One region of the Bacillus sp. KICET-3 genome, then DNA from elsewhere that is predicted to be linked to it. Evidence: predicted binding sites of a transcription regulator. Region 1 holds the regulator's gene; each other region holds the start of a gene.
What was found. The regulator Rex, encoded in region 1, represses fermentation and respiration genes when NADH is low (regulators of the CRP and FNR family bind a similar motif). The targets are predictions, from matches to a motif close to TTGTGAAATATTTCACAA.
Positions count from the first base shown of each region.

Region 2: R5H20_RS11865 (nitrate reductase subunit alpha) is a predicted target of Rex. The motif match lies at 2,300-2,317, and genes of this name have one in related genera.
Region 3: ric (iron-sulfur cluster repair di-iron protein) is a predicted target of Rex. The motif match lies at 2,794-2,811, and genes of this name have one in related genera.
Region 4: R5H20_RS11900 (nitrate/nitrite transporter) is a predicted target of Rex. The motif match lies at 2,229-2,246, and genes of this name have one in related genera.

Region 1 is NZ_CP137345.1:705,746-710,649, reverse strand. It holds gene groES (co-chaperone GroES) at 26-310, opposite strand; gene R5H20_RS03545 (CPBP family intramembrane glutamic endopeptidase) at 537-1,271, shown strand; gene R5H20_RS03540 (YdiK family protein) at 1,271-1,459, shown strand; gene tatC (twin-arginine translocase subunit TatC) at 1,510-2,277, opposite strand; gene tatA (twin-arginine translocase TatA/TatE family subunit) at 2,284-2,460, opposite strand; gene R5H20_RS03525 (redox-sensing transcriptional repressor Rex) at 2,482-3,129, opposite strand; gene moaC (cyclic pyranopterin monophosphate synthase MoaC) at 3,126-3,638, opposite strand; gene R5H20_RS03515 (ABC-F family ATP-binding cassette domain-containing protein) at 3,788-4,904, shown strand, end outside.
Region 2 is NZ_CP137345.1:2,328,148-2,333,051, forward strand. It holds gene R5H20_RS11865 (nitrate reductase subunit alpha) at 1-2,235, opposite strand, end outside; gene R5H20_RS11870 (DUF438 domain-containing protein) at 2,452-3,693, opposite strand; gene R5H20_RS11875 (DUF1858 domain-containing protein) at 3,690-3,860, opposite strand; gene R5H20_RS11880 (TIGR04053 family radical SAM/SPASM domain-containing protein) at 4,015-4,904, opposite strand, start outside.
Region 3 is NZ_CP137345.1:2,339,485-2,344,388, reverse strand. It holds gene R5H20_RS11935 (YnfE family protein) at 1-234, opposite strand, end outside; gene R5H20_RS11930 (cellulase family glycosylhydrolase) at 389-1,948, opposite strand; gene R5H20_RS11925 (DUF1360 domain-containing protein) at 2,345-2,716, opposite strand; gene ric (iron-sulfur cluster repair di-iron protein) at 2,880-3,593, shown strand; gene R5H20_RS11915 (nitric-oxide reductase large subunit) at 3,724-4,904, opposite strand, start outside.
Region 4 is NZ_CP137345.1:2,334,407-2,339,310, reverse strand. It holds gene R5H20_RS11915 (nitric-oxide reductase large subunit) at 1-1,000, opposite strand, end outside; gene R5H20_RS11910 (Crp/Fnr family transcriptional regulator) at 1,149-1,820, opposite strand; gene R5H20_RS11905 (DUF2164 domain-containing protein) at 1,879-2,118, opposite strand; gene R5H20_RS11900 (nitrate/nitrite transporter) at 2,315-3,499, shown strand; gene R5H20_RS11895 (fumarate/nitrate reduction transcriptional regulator Fnr) at 3,672-4,385, shown strand; gene R5H20_RS11890 (YwiC-like family protein) at 4,589-4,904, opposite strand, start outside.

The DNA.
Region 1 (4,904 bases):
ATTGTTTAAAGATTTTATTTATGTCTTAGCCGATAACAGCTAAAATGTCGCTTTCACGCAAGATTAAGTAGTCAGTACCTTCATATTTCACTTCGGTACCTGCATATTTTGAGAAGATGATGCGGTCGCCTGTTTTGACTTCTAATGCAACGCGCTCTCCGCTCTCTAACACACGGCCTGAACCGGCAGCAACCACTTTACCCTCTTGGGGTTTTTCTTTTGCGGAGTCAGGAAGTACGATTCCGCTAGCAGTTTTTTCTTCAGACTCAACGAGCTCAATGACAACGCGATCACCTAATGGCTTTAACAATGAAACAACCTCCTCAATATTTTCATATGTAATTTTAGCACTCGCACTCAGTGAGTGCTAACACAATTCTTATAATAAAGAATCTCCAGGGCAATTTCAAGTGATAAGGTTAAAAATTTTTTGCGCTTACATATTTCCCGTTATCCTTCCCGCCCAATAATTTGAATGGAGTGTGTTACAATAAACATAGTCTGCTTTAGATCTTTAGAAAAGGAGTACATACGGCTTGAGAAAACAATACTGGTTTATTATTTTGACATACGTGCTCATGCAATTGTCGTCCGTTGTCGGTCTGCCGCTGCTTTATTTTCTTGGCGTCGGAAAGGGGCAGCCACCCGCCGAAACTCAGCTCACACTCGTCGGAGTATGGTCTGTCATCGCCTTTACACTATGTCTTGTGATCGTGCTGTTGATTTTAAGGACCGCTCCAAAAACAACGCTTCGAAACGCCCCGAAAGCATCGATCGGTGTCTCTATCGCCTGGGCGGTCCTCGGCGTTTTTCTCGCGCTTTTTGCCCAATCGATTGCCGCCGCGATCGAAATGAAACTGTTCGGTGTAAATCCCGAATCGGAAAATACACAAAGAATCATGGATATCATTCATGCATTGCCGCTCATGATGTTTGTTTCATCTGTATTCGGTCCTATTCTGGAGGAAATCATTTTCAGAAAGATCATTTTTGGGGCATTTTATGAAAAAACAAATTTCTTTATCGCCGCTTTAATCAGTTCCATTTTATTCTCGGTTGTCCACCTGGATTTCTCACACCTTTTAATCTATACGGCAATGGGCTTCACATTCGCGTTTTTATACGTCAGGACAAACCGGATCATCGTACCGATCTTCGCCCATGTCGCCATGAATACGCTTGTCGTCATTATCCAGACTTTCCAGGGGCCTATTGAAGAATATTTGGAACGAGCCGAAAAAATGCAAATGATTATTGGAGGATTTTTATGATAAGAAGCCCGAAATTTTGGGGATTGATTTATTTTTTGACCGGTGTGCTGTTTACGTATCTGGCAGCTACCACTCCGGGGAATATGTGGTCGTTCTACACGATTCTTCTCATGCTTTTCGCTGCTTACAACATCAGCATTTCCTTTAAAATGTTCGCCCTTTCAAGCAGGTTGAAAAGAAAAAAATAAAACAACTCGTTTTAAAGATAAGAGCCATTCTCGTAAAGAGAGATGGCTCTTTATTTCTGCAGAAATGCCTGGTTTTCCTCCCGAATTGCATTTTTTTGCGCCTGCCGGTAGGCGATTCGCGAAATCACGATGCTGATCTCATAAAGAATTAATAAAGGCACTGAAACCATTAAATGAGACAACAGCTCCGGCGGAGTGATAACCGCCGCAATGACGAACAGAACAAAGTAGGCATACTTTCTGATCTTTGACAAAAACATTGGCGTCACCAAGCCGAGCCTTGTCACAAACATAACCACCACAGGCATCTGAAACAATAAACCGAAAGGAAGCGTCAGCTGCAGAAGAAATTGAAAATATTCGTACACTCCGATGACTTGATTCACATTGAGATCATCGGATAAGTTCATCATAAAATCAACGACAAACGGAAACAAAATAAAGTAAGAAAAGGCAATGCCGCCTAAAAAGAGAATAATCGATACAGGAATATAGCTTAGCGTCACTTTGCGTTCTTTTTCATACAGCCCCGGGCTGATAAACGCCCACAGCTGATACAAAATGAGCGGCGAGGTCATGACAGCGCCGATGATGAAAGCGAACTGCATGTATACCAGCAAAGGGTCCGTCAGTTTAAACGCATTGAGCGTAAGCAGTTTGGCTTCCTCCGTCTGCTGCAGATAAATAATGATCGGCTTTGCAAGAAAGAAGCCCGCCATGACAAAAACGGCAAAAAAGAAGGCAGTGAACATGAGCCGTCTTCGCAATTCTTTAATATGTTCCAACAGCGACATTTCTTTTCCCTTCATCAATGTCATCCCATCCTACTGATCTTCTTTCTTTTTGTCGTTATCGTCATCCGCCAGACCTTTTGTCGCGTTTTTAAACTCCCGTAATGTATTGCCTGCTGCTCTTCCCAGTTCAGGAAGTTTTTTCGGACCGAAAATCAAAATCGCCAAAATAACGATTAAAATAAAGCTTCCAGGACCGATTGTCGGCATATAAAAGCCTCCCCCTTTCCGTCATTTTTCTTCCGTCATTGAATAATGCTTCAGAAAATACACCAATGACTGAAGTTCAACCGCTAAATCTATATGATGAATTCGAATGTGTTCCGGCACATTCAAACGGGCCGGCGTAAAATTGAGAATACCTTTGATACCGAGCGCAACAAGCCTGTCCGTAATCGATTGGGCGGCATGGGCCGGGACCGTCAAAATGGCGACGGGGATGTCATCTGTCAAATGCTCTTCAAGTTTATTCAGGTCGTATACGGGAACGCCTCCGACTTCTGTTCCGATTTTGCTTTCATTGACATCAAAAGCAATCGCAATTTTCGTGTTGTTGTTTTTAATGAAATTGTAATGGAGAAAGGCTGTTCCTAAATTTCCTACACCGATGAGCGTTACGTTTGTCATTTCATCCTGATCGAGCGTCTTTCTGAAAAAGGACAGCAAATAATTCACATTATAGCCATAGCCTTTTTTGCCGAGAGCTCCAAAATATGAAAAGTCCCTGCGAATTGTAGCAGAATCAACTTTTACGGCATCGCTCAGCTCAGCAGACGAAACACGCTGCTTTCCTGATGCATGAAGGTTTTTTAAAAAACGATAATATAACGGCAGCCGTTTCGCTGTCGCTTGCGGAATTTTTGAATGATCCAAGTTCATAACCGATCCTCCATGTTTACTTCAGCTTTTTCCCTTTTATAGTCGCCGTTTTTCCCGCCCGTCTTTTCTGCAAGATAGGTCGGGCCTATCACCATTCCCTTATCCGCCGCCTTGCACATGTCATAAACAGTCAGGGCGCATACGGAAGCTGACGTTAACGCTTCCATTTCCACACCTGTACTCCCTTTTGTCTTGACTTTTGCCTGAATATGCAGGATGCTGTTCTGTTCTTTTTCTTCCCATCGAAAGGCGATATCGACTCCCTTAAGGGCAATCGGATGGCACATCGGGATGATGGCGGACGTTTGCTTCGCCGCCATGATTCCGGCTACCTGGGCCACCGCCAGCACATCGCCTTTCCCCATTTCCTGGTTCTTGATTTTTGCATGCACGTCTCTTGTCATGGACACGCTTGAGAGAGCCACAGCAGTTCGGACTGAAGCTTCCTTTTCGCTTATATCAACCATTTTGGCTCTGCCTTGTTCATTAAAGTGTGTAAATTGGTTCATGATAAAAACTCTCCTTATAAAGATCATACACTATTTTTTTCAATCTGTCTTTTTCTTTTGGTTAAAATCTTCCAGACTTCACTTAATTGTTTGCTGACTGCTATCTGATAGGCTACACTTAAAATAGCAAACAAGAGGTGAAATAGATCATGATGATTTTACAAGTCAATCAGCTCTCAAAATCGTTTGGGGCCGATTCCATTTTAACGAATATAAAGCTTGAAGTCAGATCACGGGACCGGATTGCGATCGTCGGCCGCAACGGAGCCGGAAAATCGACTTTTTTAAAAATTATCGCCGGCCGCCTGTCTTATGAAAAAGGGGACATCATTAAGCCGAAGGATTTAACCATCGGCTATCTTGATCAGCATTCAGGACTTGATTCCGAGCTGACGATTAAAGAGGAATTGCTTTCGGTCTTTGATCATTTGAAAACGATGGAAACCGTGATGCGCTCGATTGAAGAGGAAATGGCGCATGCTGATCCGGACAAGCTGGAATCTTTAATGAAAACGTACGATAGACTCCAGCAGACGTTTAAAGACAAAGGCGGCTATCAATATGAAGCTGACGTCAGATCTGTGATCCACGGAATGGGATTCGCCGGACACGGCGATTCCGCGCGCGTGCAGGATTTAAGCGGCGGACAAAAAACGAGGCTCGCACTCGGAAAAATGCTTTTGACAAAGCCTGATCTGCTGATTCTTGATGAACCGACAAACCACCTGGACATCGACACGCTCACATGGCTGGAACAATATTTGCAAAACTACAGCGGCGCCATTCTGATCGTCTCCCATGACAGGTACTTTCTTGATAAGGTCGTCACCCAAGTATATGAGATTTCCCGCACCCAGAGCAAAAAATACATCGGAAACTACAGCTCATATCTTACATTAAAAGCGGAACACCTTGAAAGAGAGACCAAGCTGTATGAAAAGCAGCAGGATGAAATCGCCAAGCTCCAGGACTTCGTTGACCGCAACCTGGCAAGGGCCTCAACGACAAAGCGCGCCCAAAGCAGAAGAAAACAGCTCGAGCGGATGGAAGTCATGACAAAACCGCTCGGCGATGAAAAATCAGCCAACTTCCGCTTTGAGATTTCGCGGCAAAGCGGAAATGACGTTTTACGCGTCGAAGATCTGACGGTCAGCTATCAAGATCAGCCTCCGCTCCTCCGTTCGCTCAATTTTCATATTACACGCGGGGAAAGCGTGGCGCTTGTCGGCCCTAACGGTATCGGAAAATCGACGCTGTTAAAAACGC
Region 2 (4,904 bases), 1.6 Mb from region 1:
TTCTTCCGGACGGATGCTGTCATGATCTTCATTCATTAGCCCGTTTGTTGTGCCGAGCAAATGCTTCAGAAAATATTCGTGGCCTTTGCCTGAGCTTGAAATTAAGTTGGCTCTCCAGACGAAAAGGTTTCTCGGAAAATTCTTTTCATTGTCAGGGTCTTCAATCGAAAATTTCAATTTTTTATCTTCAAGCTGTTTGGCGATGTATGTCCCGACTTCCTGAACGTTCCGGGCGCCCGATTGTTCCGCTTCCTTATATAAATCAATCCCGTTTTTTTCGAATGTCGGGTATGACGGAAGCCATCCTAGCCTTGCCGCCAGCACGTTATAATCGGCATGGTGTTTGTAGCGGGACGTTCCCGTGATTGGAGAAGCCAGATTGCTGATTGGTTCATCCTCATAACGCCACTGGTCAGTCGCGAAATAGAAGAATGAAGTTCCGTTTTGCAATTTAGCCGGACCGCCCCAGTCTTTAGCCATGGCGATCGTCTGCCAACCTTCAGCAGGACGGAGCTTTTCCTGGCCGACATAGTGGGCCCAGCCGCCTCCGTTGACTCCTTGTGCACCGACGAGAAGAACGAGATTCAATACCGCCCGGTAAATGGTGTCTGAATTGAACCAGTGGTTAATCCCGGCACCGACGATAATCATTGAGCGGCCATCTGTGTCTATCGCGTTTTGCGCGAATTCCCTCGCAATTTTGACGACCTGGCCGCGATCAACGCCGGTGATCTGCTCTTGCCAAGCAGGTGTAAACGGTTCTGGATCATCAAATGACTCAGCTGTCTGTCCGCCAATTCCGCGGTTGACGCCGTAGTTTGCAAGAGTCAGATCAAATACGGTAGCCACAAAGACTTCCTCGCCGTTCAGATTCAATTTTTTGATCGGAAGGGGCCTTTCCAGCACTTTGTTGCCGTCATGAGAGAAATAAGGAATTTTGACCGTGCCGATCATATCTTCTTTTCCGAGCATGGAAAGCCGCGGTGAAATTTGCTGTCCGGTCTCTTCATCAATCATGCGCAAATTCCATTTCCCTTTGCCGTCCCAGCGCGAGCCCATAGTTCCTTGCGGGATGGCGAAATCGCCTGTTTCTTCATCCCAGACGGCCGGTTTCCATTCATCATGCTCTGTCCGGCGGCCGATGTCTTTCGCATGGAGAAAACGGCCGGCCGTGAATTGTCCGCCTTCTTTATTCAAGGTCACCAAAAACGGGAAATCAGTATATTGTTTTGCATAGTCAATAAAGCGCTCCGTCTTTTGATTGACATAAAACTCTTGGAGTATGACGTGGCCCATTGCCATCGCAAGCGCTCCGTCTGTTCCTTGTCTGATGCTCATCCAGTCATCAGCAAATTTTGTGGATTCGGCAAAGTCCGGGCTGATGGATATGACTTTCGTCCCTCTGTAACGGGCTTCAGCCAAAAAGTGTGCATCAGGTGTTCTTGTCAGCGGGACATTCGACCCCCATGTCATGATATAGCCGGAATTGTACCAGTCACTGCTTTCCGGTACATCTGTCTGGTCTCCCCAGATTTGCGGAGAGGCAGGAGGGAGGTCGGCATACCAGTCATAAAAACTGAGCATCGGACCGCCGATCAGCGACATAAACCGGGAGCCGGCCGCATGGCTGAGCATGGACATAGCCGGAATCGGCGAGAAGCCGACATTGCGGTCAGGACCGTATTTCATCACGGTATAAAGGAGGGAAGCGGAAATCAGCTTTAATATTTCGCTCCATTCCGCCCGGACAAAACCGCCTTTTCCGCGCGCTTGTTTATAAGCCTTTGCTTTTTCAGGGTTTTCAACGATCGATTTCCATGCATCTAAAGGGTTGCTGTGGGCGCTTAAGGCTTCCCGCCACATGTTGATCAGCACACCCCGGACGTATGGGTATTTCACGCGAAGCGGGCTGTAAATATACCAGGAGAAGCTTGCTCCCCGCGGACAGCCGCGCGGTTCAAAGTCAGGCATATCAGGGCCTGTGGAAGGATAGTCGAGACGCTGGCCTTCCCAGGTGACGATCCCGTTTTTTACATAAATATTCCAGCTGCAAGAGCCGGTGCAATTGACGCCATGGGTCGAACGAACCACTTTATCATGCTGCCATCTTCTTCTGTATACATCTTCCCAATCTCGGTCTTCATAAGAAGTCTGGCTGTGTTTATCAGAATGGTGTTCTATAGGAGAGAAATAATTTAATCTCCTGGAAATAGGGCTGTTTTTCTTTTTTTTCATTGCTGGTTCACTCCTCCTGAGTCAGTGATGCTATCTTCACTATATACGGAGGAGAAGCGGGACCTTGTTAACTTTGTCACAATGCTTGCGGATTTCACAAATTCGTCACATTTTTTAGACGAATTTGAAGGAAAAAGGGGAGGGGAGGCATTCGGACTGCAGGCGTCACAAAAAACGGCCCGCTTTCCATACAAATGAAAGCGGGCCGTTTTGCTTTTATTCAGCGGAGTTTAAAATTCGTTTTTCTCCGGTTATGTCCTGAATCGGGGCGATGTTTTGGGTGAATTCCAATGTGCCGATGTATTTGCCGTGTTCATCGCGGACGGCAAAGTAGCGGATGAACACATATTTGTCTTTGAATGGAATCCAAAAATCTTCAACATCTTTTTTGCCTGACTTAAAATCATCGAGGAGCTTATTGACGATATGAACGCTTGCCGGCGGATGGCAATTTTGTACGGTTCGGCCGATCACTGCCTTTGTTCTGGCGAAAATCCGTTCCTTGCCGTGAGAAAAGTAGCGGACAACATCATTCTCATCAATAAACGTCAGGTCAACGGGAAGGTGGTTCAGCATGAGTTCAAGCTGCTCAAGGGATAATGTTCCGGTAGGGAGTCTGACATATCCGTCAACTGCTTTTTCCATTGTCTGAAGCGGGTGGCGCTTAGGCTCCCAGACGGCTTCAGGCTCTGTCAGGCAATAGCCGATTTCATCGCTTTCCGCCGCAATTTTCAGCCATTCGTCTTCCGTTAATGTCCGCAGGGCCATCGGCAGTAGAATCTTTTCTTCTTTATCAATCATTTCTGTGCCTTCTTTTATAATAAAGCCCAGCTCGCGAATGACTTCGGCTTTTTGATCAGGTGTGTAGTTTTCCAATAACGCTTTCGTTTCTTTAATGCTTTTGCGGATAAAATCGTCAATCGCCCACATGACCTGGCTGGGGCCGGTGATCCCGTACTTTTCCAGATAGGGGAAGAGCAGGTTTTCTTTTCTGCTGTAATGCTTGTCTACATCCGCCAGCAGGTTTAAATCGCTGATCAGCTTGAAAATATGTTCTTCCGTGTCTTCCTTTTCAAACCGGTCCAAATGAAGCTGGATTTTAAAGTTCAAAAGGAAGTCTATTTCTTTGTTTTCCTTTATAAATGTATGAACCGGGTGGCCGGGCTGTTTTTCGGCCTCCGTGCGGTGGATGTCTTCAATCGATCCTTTAAAAACCGCTGCATGAACGGAGCAGAGCTTTTGGATCTCTTCAGGCTCGATTCCCTCTTCCTGTATTAAGGCCTGTTCCAATTGGGCGATTTCCTCTGCATTAACCGACCCGAACGCGGCCTGAAACCGTTGTTTGACATCTTCAAGAGGCGCTCCTTTATGAAGATCGATGATGATGTCTTTCAGCTGCTGCTTTCTTTCATGTGATAATTTCTGATGAGTTTCCCTGTTGTTAATGAATTCGCTCATGGTTCGTCTCCTCTCCAAACAGGTTCAAAGCCTTGTTCCCTTAAAATCGTCAGGATGTGCGTCAAATCAATGTTCTTCAGCCGCGCGCCCTTTGGGATCGTCATGATGCGGCCGGCAGTCTCAAGCATTCCGGGTTTTGCAATGTGGTCAAAACCGATATCTTTCATTAAGACTTTCAGCTCAGGATGCAATGTGCACAGTTCATAGACAGAAGCGTTTAAATCCAATGTCTTGTTCAGAAAGGATCACATCCTTTTGAAATTGATGATCATTCTCAGAATCGATCATAATACAAGCAGGAAGATACTTTTGTGATCCAGATCACATTTTTTTGCGCAATGCCTTCGGAATGTAGATGCAGCTGGGATCGCTTTCTAAATAATCGCCTGTCAAAGCGTATGCGCGTGAACGCGAGCCTCCGCAAACATGACGGAATTCGCAGACCCCGCATTTGCCTTTATAACCGTCAGGATTTCGCAGCTCTTTGAAAATCGGCGACTCGCGGTAAATGTCTGACAGCGGCTGTTGGCGAATGTTTCCTGCTTTAACAGGCAATAGTCCGCTGGGATACACATCACCGATATGGGAAATGAACAAAAAGCCGTTACCGTCATTAACGCCTTTAGGGGCCCGGCCAAGCCCTCCGATCGCATCGATTTTGCCTTTTTGCAATGCATCCTCATAGCGGATCTGAAGGTGGGGATCTTTTGCTTCCCGCATTTTTTGCTGGATGACGACCCGGCGGTAATGCTGGGCCGCCGTCGTTTTAATGTCAAAAGGCGCCCGTTTGGCCAAACGGCTGAGCCATTGAAACGCTTTTTCATGCTGAAGGGCTGAAATCATGTCCTCCCGTTTGGCCCGTCCGGTCGGGACGAGAAAAAACACGCTCCACAAAACACAATCTAATTGCTCAACCAGCTGTGCCATCTCATCAAGGTAATCGATGTTGTAAGTTGAGATCACCGTATTGATCTGCAAAGGCAATTGAAATTCATGGATATGCCGGATTGCATTCATCGTCAGGTCGAAGGAGCCGTCTGTTCCCCTGAAGTGATCATGAATTTCGCGGTTCGGGCCATCCAGGCTGAACGCCCAGCGGGATAAGCCGATATCTTTTGCAGTTTGGATGGCTTCCTTCGTCACATTCGGCGTTGCACTCGGTGTCATGGAAATGCGGACGCCTTTTCGGACGGCATATTGAATGATCTCAA
Region 3 (4,904 bases), 1.6 Mb from region 1:
AACCGTTTCTAATTCTTCCATTGAGATATCTCCGTATGCACACTTGATCACCGCATCAGCAAACTCATCATAGTCATCATCTGTGGAAAATCCTTGCTGCAGCTGTTTTGCGTAATATTCGATTTGTTCCTTTTGTTTTTGAATGTCTGTTTCCTTACCGGGATAGTCCGGTCCATTGATTAAGTCGCTGTTTTCTTTGACCAGCAGCATGTATTGTTGTAATGTGTCATTCATGTTCCATGGTCACCCGTCCTTTCTATTTCTAATGTTCCAGTTTTGATCGTTTGTATGCTGAACACTTTCAAAAATCTTCCTCTCTCTTACCTTCATCATATCATATGCCAGCCTGTAATAAGAAAACGGACACCATCATCGGTGTCCGTCGGGCTTATTTAGGCTCTGTGCCCCAAATCAGCTTCCCATTTTGATATAATGTGATCCTTTTTGTATTCTTAAATGTGCTGGAATTTACAAACGAATAATTGTCGCTTTGCGCATAATTGCTCCAGTCGTCATTGTGGAGACGGATCTGGATTTCCCCTGTGCTTGCTCCGGATGAGAGGGTCCCGTTTTTAAATCCAAGCTCCAGGTAAGTGTCTGCGCCTTTTACGGATTGATTTAACTTCACAAATTTATGTGTGATATTGTTGCATCCGATCTGCGCATAATCACAATCGAAATTTTGTCCTTTGTTGTTTGCTTTATACCAGTAGCGGACGGTCAAGTTTTTTAATGAAACCGTTTTTTTGCTGTTGTTTTTAATATTGAGCTGCGGGCGGATTTGGTTTCCGTTCACATTCCCGTCCCCTGCTCTGTGTTGCACGGCGATGCTGTTGCTTTTTACACCGCTGTCCTGATCAGACTTGCCTTTGTCCGGTTTTTTTTGTCCGGAATCTTTTGAATCGGAGCCTTTGTTTGCATCAGATCCTTTGGATGAATCTTTGGAGCCGCGGATATTCTCTCTTACAAATTTTCCTGAGGCCGATAAGTCAGACAGCGACCAGCCTCCTGTTTTAGACGCTCCTGAATTCAATGCAGCCGATGATTCCTGTTTATCAGAAAGGTTCCAGTTGACCCAGCTGATTTTTTTGCTGTCCAAGTAATTCAGCCACTCCCGGGACTGGTCAAGAAATACCCCGCCATTTCCGGATGCATCGCTTGTCCCCCATTCGGTAACGAAAATCGGAGCGCCTTTGCTTAGTGCATAATCCGCTTTATCTCTTAAAAATTGTCCATGTGTACCCGCATAAAAGTGGAGCGCGTACATGACATTGGCGTCTTTCAGCTGGTTGTCCGCAGCATCGTTGACATCCTGGCTCCACGTTCCCGTGCCGACGATGACAATGTTATCCGGATCGTTTTTGCGGATCACAGAAAGCACTTCTTCTGCGTACGGCTTGATATCACGGTTCCAATTCACATCACCGTTCGGTTCATTGGCGATTTCATAAATGACGTTCGGCGTGTTGCCGTAAAGACTGGACATTTCCTTGAAAAATTCTTTTGCCTTTGCTTTGTTTTGATTTGGATTGCCGTCGCTTAAAATATGCCAGTCAATGATCACGTATATTCCGAGTTCTTTTGCCGCTTCAACAGCTTCTTTGACTTTGCTTTTAACAGACGGGTTGTCAATATAGCCGCCTTCACCCGTGTACATGGCCGCACGGAAGACAGTAATGCCCCAGTCATCTCTGAGCCATTTTAAGCTTGCTTTATTGACGTAATCGCCGTACCACTGCAAACCATGCGAGCTGATTCCTTTCAACTGCACGGCTTTTCCGTTTTGATTGACAAGCTGTGCGCCTTTGATTGAAAGCTGGCCGTTTGCGGCTACTGGCGTTTTTGAACCGGCTGCAGATGCTTGTGGCGTCATCGCACCGCTGAACACAAGCGCTGCAATCACTAAACAAGTCATGAAGACAGAGACTGAACGTTTAAAATGTCGCATTCTTTTTCCTCCAAAATGAGTATTTTACAGCATGCTTTTCTGCCGGATGTTTTTCCCTCCTTTTCTTGCATTTAGCACGACTTTGATTGTAAAAAACCTTTTGAATGATTGTCTATCAACCATATTTCTTGTTTTTAAGAGACTTAAAAATCTATCTATTTCCTCTTTTCGTATCTGCCGGAAGGTCGGAATGCTAATGTATGGCAATTGTAAGATCACATGAACAGGACTTTGCACATTCTTTTTCTTTATATTGCAAATTTTAAAAATTGAAATAAATTCTCTATGTCTTTTTTTCGGGAGTAAAGCGCTAGAGAAAATGTTCAAAAAGTCGTCATAATTCAGCTTTGTTCACAAAAAAATAAAAAACCATCCGATTCAGCTGAAAAGGAATGGTTATTTATTTAAATCAGATAAAAAACCGACAAGCTTTGTTCCGATTCCCACAAATGTTTCAAGGATCGCCTGTGCTCCCGCGATCGACAAAATAAAAATGACCGGGGTGCTCGCTTTCGGCATGAGCAAATAGCCGAGGCCGATGATAAGGGCGCACCAAATACCCGCGCACCAGTAGCAATTCAGCAAATAGCCAAAGTTCGACTTCGGCACCTTTTTCACATCAACATGCCCTGTTTTATCAACGATTTTCTCTTTCTTCATAAACGGCTTTCGAATGAACTCCGTGATTTTATCAAAGACAATCAAATGGGTTAACCGGTAGCTGGCGAGAATCAGCATCACATACGTAAGCCAGGATAGTTCCTTCATATTGGGCCTCCACAAAACGAAAGTTATATGTTAGCTATTCCCCTTTCCCTTCAACTTATTGCTGCTGATGCGATTTTTTGTGATGTAGATCACGATCTTCTCTCCCTGAACAGGATACAGTTATTTCATAGCATGAAAATATAAGTTTCAGGAGGTTTTTTGCATGGAAACAGCATTTGACAGAAATACAAAAACCGGTGATATTGTGACCCGTTTTCCAAAAGCCAGCCGTCTGTTAAAGGAATATCGAATCGATTTCTGCTGCGGAGGAAACCGACCAATCGCCGAAGCCATTCAAGAACAGAATTTAAATGAAGAAGAGATATTAACGAAAATCAATACACTGTATGAACAGACAAAAACGTTAAACGAGAAGGAGATAAACTGGAGTGAAGCCCGCTATTCCAGCCTGATCGACTATGTGGTCAATACCCATCACGCCTATTTATATGAAGTCTTGCCTGAGCTCTCTGGATTTGTCACAAAAGTATACCGCGTCCACGGCCGTCATCATCCTGAACTCGCTCAGGTGCATCAGCTGTTTCATCAGCTGAAAGCAGAATTGGAACACCACCTCATCCAGGAAGAAGAGCACATCTTTCCTAAAATCACGGCTTATGAAGAAACAAAGTCAGCCATCCACTTGACAGACGCTGTTGAAGCGATCGATACGCTGGAGAAAGAGCATGAGGCAGCAGGCGACATATTGAAAGAGTTACGCAAAATAACAAATGATTACGCCCTTCCGGAAGGAGCGTGCACAACATATACGCTCACTTACTTAAAGCTTGACGAATTAGAATCAGACCTTTTTCAGCATATTCACCTAGAAAATAATATTTTGTTCCCGCGTCTAAAAGAAGAAGCGCAGCAATAACAATAAAGACAGAGGATCTTGTCGAGATTCTCTGTCTTAAGACTGTCTTCTAGACAGTCTTTTTTATGAATTTTGGAGCCGCGGAATAAAAATCAAAACAGAGGATCCCGCTTAGATCCTCTGTTTTTTATCAATCTTCTGATGCTATATCTTTCACAGGCAATTCCTCTCCGTCTTGATGCGTCGGTTTACGCAAATGAAACAGCGATTTGACGGTGAAGTATGCAAGCAGCACGATGCTGATTAAAAAGATCGTATCCGGAATCGAGCGGAGCGTCAGCAATGTTTGTACAACATCCTGCTGTAGAAACTCGGGCGCTCTTGAGCTCCAATAGCCGTCTTCAAACGCCTTTTTCAATTGGATGAAACCGATCGGCAGAAGGCTCATAAAGACCATTCCGAACAACCCGATATTCAGCCCCCAGCAGGCGATTTTCAACAGTTTATCATTCCAAAACTGCGGTTTTACGATATTGCGCAATGAGTACAGCCATACGGCAATGGCGAACATTCCGTAGACTCCCATCATCGCACCATGGCCATGGGCCGGCGTCAAAAATTGGCCGTGCTCGAAGTAGCTGACGACAGGCAAATTAATTAAAAAGCCTAATACTCCGGCGCCGACGAGATTCCAAATCGCCGTAGAAATTAAAAACCAGAATGTTGCTTTATACGGAAAATCGTTTCCGCCGTCACGCATCATCTTGTACTGCTCATACGCTTCAAGCACAAGCAGTGTCAAAGGGATGACCTCCAAGCATGAGAAAACCGAGCCAAGCCCGATCCAAACTTCTGAAGATCCGTTGTAATAGTAATGATGGCCGATTCCGATTACACCGCTTCCGAGCAGAAGCGTTAATTGGAAATAAAGCGATCTGACCGTCGACTTTTTCGTCACCAAATTCATCTGCACCAATAAAAATCCGATGACGACGACGGCGAAGACTTCAAAAATTCCCTCCACCCATAAATGGATGATCCACCAGCGCCAGAAATCAGACATGGTGATGCTTGTCCCCGGGTTAAACAAAAACGCGGCTCCATAAAACAGCGGAATGGCGATCGATGAATAAAACAGAAGATGAATCAAACCGCCTTTATCAGACTCTTTTTTCAGACCGCTTTTTATTCCCCTGAAGACGATAAACAGCCAAATCAGCATGCCGAGGGCAAGGATGATCTGCCAAAAACGGCCGAGTTCGATGTATTCCATCCCCTGGTGGCCGAACAGGAACCAATTGTTTCCCAGATAACCTTTAGCACCGAGCCATTCGCCGACAACGCTCCCGCCGACGAGAAAGATGAGCGCCC
Region 4 (4,904 bases), 1.6 Mb from region 1:
AAAAGCTGTCAGGCTCCACATAGTAATGGGCAAGCAATGCACCGAGCATCGCCTGAATGAAAAACAAGAGCGAGACGACGGCGAAATATTTTCCCGTTTTCACTTGTGATGCCGTCAGCGGCTGGTTTTCCAAACGAAAAACAGGAAATTCTCCTTCTTTGTAAGCTTCCTTCATCCCAAGCTTATAGCGGTAAAACAAAAATAGAATAATACCGACAAATAAAATGAGGATGGTGACGCTGGCTCCGCTCCACCAAACCGCGGAAAATGACATCGTATTGCCGGCCTCTTCATCATAAGGCCAGTTGTTCGTATAGGTAATATCATCATTTGGTCTTAATGTGCTGGCCAGCCACGCCGTCCAAAACATAAAATCAGAGACCTGTGTGATCTGGTCCTCATTCGCGACCCATGCCCTGTCATGATCAGGCATGTGACGTTCCTGAATCAATCCGGGTTCAATCCCCCAGCCGTCTCCATTTGTGAACACGTCGCGGTAGTGTGAGCGCACTTTATTCAAGCCATATACTTGCGCTTGTGTAAGCTCCAATGTTTTCGAATCTGAGTCATAGCGGTTTTTGCGCATTTCCCGAATGACCCTGTCCCGAACTACCGACTTTTCTTCGTCAGAAAGCTTGTTGAAGCTTTTGCCGTAATCGTTGACCGCCTTGAAATTTTGCATTCCTTCTGTATAGATTTTCAAGGCTTCTGCTGTATAGTCCGGCCCCATATATGAACCGTGCCCCAATATTGTTCCGTAATCCATCAGCGCATATTTTTGAAATACCGCCTGTCCTCCGCTGATTGACGCTTCTGTCATCAGCACTTCGCCTTTTGGATTGGTCACTTCAAGCGGTCTTGGGGCAAGTCCCTTGAAAATCCAATAGCCTCCCAATAAAAGCACCGAAAAGCTGACGATTAACGTAAAGACAAGAATCGATTTCAAAAAGCCGTTCTTTGCCGTTTTCTTCACCGGTGCGGACTCTCTTTGCACTTCCATCAAGGTTCACTCCTTTCCTATTTGCATGTCCTAAGATACTGGAAATGCAGCGGTCCGGATGTGAACCAGATCACTGAATTTATGGCAAATTCGTGAATTCAGGGTAAAAAAATCAGGCTTCCATCGGATCATGGAAAGCCTGATCAGATTAGCTGCTGCCGTTCAGCCACTCAGCATCGTAAATCAATATCCCGCTTCTGTCGGCGGAAAGCAGGTTTTTCTTTTTCATTTCATTTAACGTGCGATTAATCGTTTCCCGCGACGTACCCACCATATTCGCAAAGTCCTGGTTGGTAATCGGCAAATTGATATACACCCCTTTCCCCTTTCGCACGCCGTGTTCAGCCGCCAGTTTCATTAAAGCATGCGTCAGGCGGTGCTGCACGTCTTTTGAAATAAACCCTTGGATCCGTTCCTGCAAATCAATGATTTTTTTGCCCATGATTTCCATGACCTTGATCGTCATTTGCGGATATTTCATGAGAAGATCGTCAAAATCGGCAATGCGGATGACGATTAATTCCGTTTCCTGAACGGCTTCAGCCGTCGCCGGATATGGAGACCTGTCAAAAAAACCGACGTGAGGGAACATGTCGCCGCTTTGGAGAAGGGAGATCACTTGTTCATTGCCGGCTTCATCGATCTTGTATGTTTTCACAAGACCTGATTTGATGAAGAATACGGCTTCCCGTTCTTCCCCTTCCATAAACACGAACATTCTCGGCTGATAGGTGCGTTTCATTGCAATCCGCTCAATCTGTTTGAATTCTTCTTCATTTAAACCGCTGAAAATCAGAAATTGTTTCAAAAATTCCATCATAACACCTCAGGTCCTTCAAGCATTTTGCATAAAGGTGATTGTGTTCAACCCCCTTATGTTAGAGACGCTTTTCAAGCGCAAAAAGCTCCTCCTCAATCGCCGAGGCTTTCTCTTCCACCACCCGGCGGCTGTCTTTTAAAGCCTGATTGTAAAAGTAGGGACCAAGCTTTTCTTTCACAAATTCAAACGTCTGGATCGCCGCAATATCCCCGATCTCTTCCCCTCTTTCCTCAAGATAAAAGCGCTTGATCTCATTCATAATGGCTTGTTTTTCTTCTGCCGTCAGCTGCAAAAACATGTATCAGAAACTCCTTTTTATTTTCATCATAAACGAAAAACAACAAAAATGATCGGTATTTATATGATGATTTAACAATTTATTCACAAATAAACATGAAGCGGTATTCCGTGTGACGTATTTCACAATGTCTTTGAATGACTTTTTGTAAGATGAATTTGCTGATTCATTTTCCTTCGAAAGGAGTAAAGCCGTAATGGTAAATCGTCAAAAATTACAATTGCCGCTGCAATCACTCAGTTTGGTGGCAGGATTTATGGTTTGGGTTTTAATCTCATCATTAATGCCTCATATTAAACAGGATATTCCCCTGACCGACGGCGAAACATCTCTGGTTACTGCCATCCCGGTCATACTTGGATCTCTGCTCCGGATTCCGCTTGGATATTACACAAACAAATTTGGGGCGAGAATCACTTTTATGATTAGTTTTTTGCTGCTTCTGTTCCCGATATTTTGGATCAGCGCGGCTGATTCATTATCCGATTTAATCATCGGCGGGTTTTTTCTCGGAATCGGAGGAGCGGTGTTCTCCATTGGGGTCACATCATTGCCGAAGTATTATCCTAAAGAAAAGCACGGTTTTGTAAATGGAGTCTATGGAGCCGGAAACGTCGGTACGGCGATTACCACTTTTGCCGCTCCTGTTGTAGCCAAAGCAGCCGGCTGGGAAAATACGGTGCGGATGTTTATCGTCTTAGTGGCCGTATTCGCCTTGCTGAACTTTTTGTTTGGCGATCGGAAAGAGCCGAAAGTCACAGTATCCGTCTCAGAACAAATCAAAGCAGTCTATCGCAATCAGACATTGTGGTTTTTAAGTTTATTCTACTTTATCACATTTGGCTCTTTCGTTGCGTTTACGATCTATCTGCCGAACTTTCTTGTCAACAACTTCGGACTGGATCCCGTTGATTCAGGGCTCAGGACCGCAGGATTTATCGCAGTTGCGACGTTTCTCAGACCTGTCGGCGGCTGGCTGGCGGATAAGTTCAATGCGCTGAAGCTTTTAATGTATGTTTTTGCAGGCTGCACGTTGTCAGGAATTTTATTGGCCTTTTCACCGAGCCTCGGATTGTATGGATTCGGCGTTCTGACGGTTGCCGTATGCGCGGGAATCGGAAATGGCGTCATCTTCAAATTAGTGCCGTTTTATTTTTCAAAACAGGCCGGGATTGTCAATGGCATCGTCTCAGCAATGGGCGGCTTAGGTGGATTCTTCCCGCCTCTCATCTTATCAAGCGTCTTTCAGGCGACCGGCCATTATGCAATCGGATTTATGGCTCTTTCGGAAGCGGCCCTTGCCAGCTTTGTCATCGTCGCATGGATGTATTTTCAGGAAGTCGGCAAAACATCAACGGGAACAAAAACGCGGGATTTATAAACCTTTCGCATCCCGCATCATTTCAAAGACCTGAGGCTAATGTGCTCAGGTCTTTTTCTGGGACATTCTTCATAAGTTCACAAGATTGTTATTTTTATAAGATGATTCAGGTTTATTTAACGATACAATAGAACTGCTTAATATGACTTTCTCTAAAAGGGGTGACGCTCCCATGAATGTGTCTGTTCGAAAATCTGATACAGATCTGATCTCTGCTGATCTGCATTACTTATTGGAATCGATCAGCACCAAAAGAAAAATCCGACAAAATACTTATCTTTTTCAAGAAGGTATGGATGCAGAAGAACTATATCTCATTCAGTCAGGGCTCGTCCAAATTGGCAAATTGACGTCTGACGGAAAAGAACTGACGCTTAGAATGTGCAAAAAAAATGATATTGTCGGAGAACTGACGCTTTTTACCGATGAAGCGAAATATATGCTGAGCGCGAAAATCCTCTCGGATGGCGAAGTATTGGTTATCAATAAAGAAAAACTTGAAAAAGAACTGATTCAAAACGGCGCTTTAACGTTTGAATTTATGAAATGGATGAGCACTCATTTGCGAAAAATCCAATCGAAAATTCGCGATCTCCTTCTGAATGGCAAAAAGGGAGCACTCTACTCTACGCTGATCAGGCTCGCCAACAGCTACGGCATTACACGAAGCGACGGCATTCTCATTAACATCGTGCTGACGAACCAGGATCTGGCGAAATTCTGTGCGGCTGCCAGAGAAAGCGTAAACCGCATGCTGAGCGACCTTCGGAAACTCGGCGTGATTTCGATTGAGGAATCGGGAAAAATCGTCGTTCACAACCTAAGCTATTTAAAACGTGAAATCGACTGCGAAAATTGCCCGCTTGAAATATGCAACATCGATTAATACAGGAACAAACGGGGCTGCGGGCAAAACGGCTCCCCTTTTACGCAGAAACGCCGTCTTGGCCTGGAAGCGCGAATATGCTGACAGGATCACGGCGGCGGCGTTCAGTCTGTGACGCCGTCTCAAACAGACGGTTTGCCGCTGAAAATGCAAGCGTTTTCCACGATGCCGAAACAAGGACAATGAGATGTCCTTGTTTTTATTTATATATTCAGCAAAAAGACGCCCATCGCAAGCATGAAACAACATGCATTAAGCAATTCAAAGATTCCTATTTTTTTGACCGGCAATTTTCTCCCGTATAACAGCCATGCCCTCAAGCTGCTCGGAATAAAACCGATGATCGCCCATCCGGCCCCAAATGCCAAAGATAAAAACGGCAGGATGAGATGATAGCTCCATGAGTAATATTGAAACCGTTTGTTTTTCTTTTCGCGGATCATAGACTTTACATAAAATGCACTGCCGACAAAAAACAAAATCGATTGGATAAAAATGAACCATCCCCAGCCGTCCAGC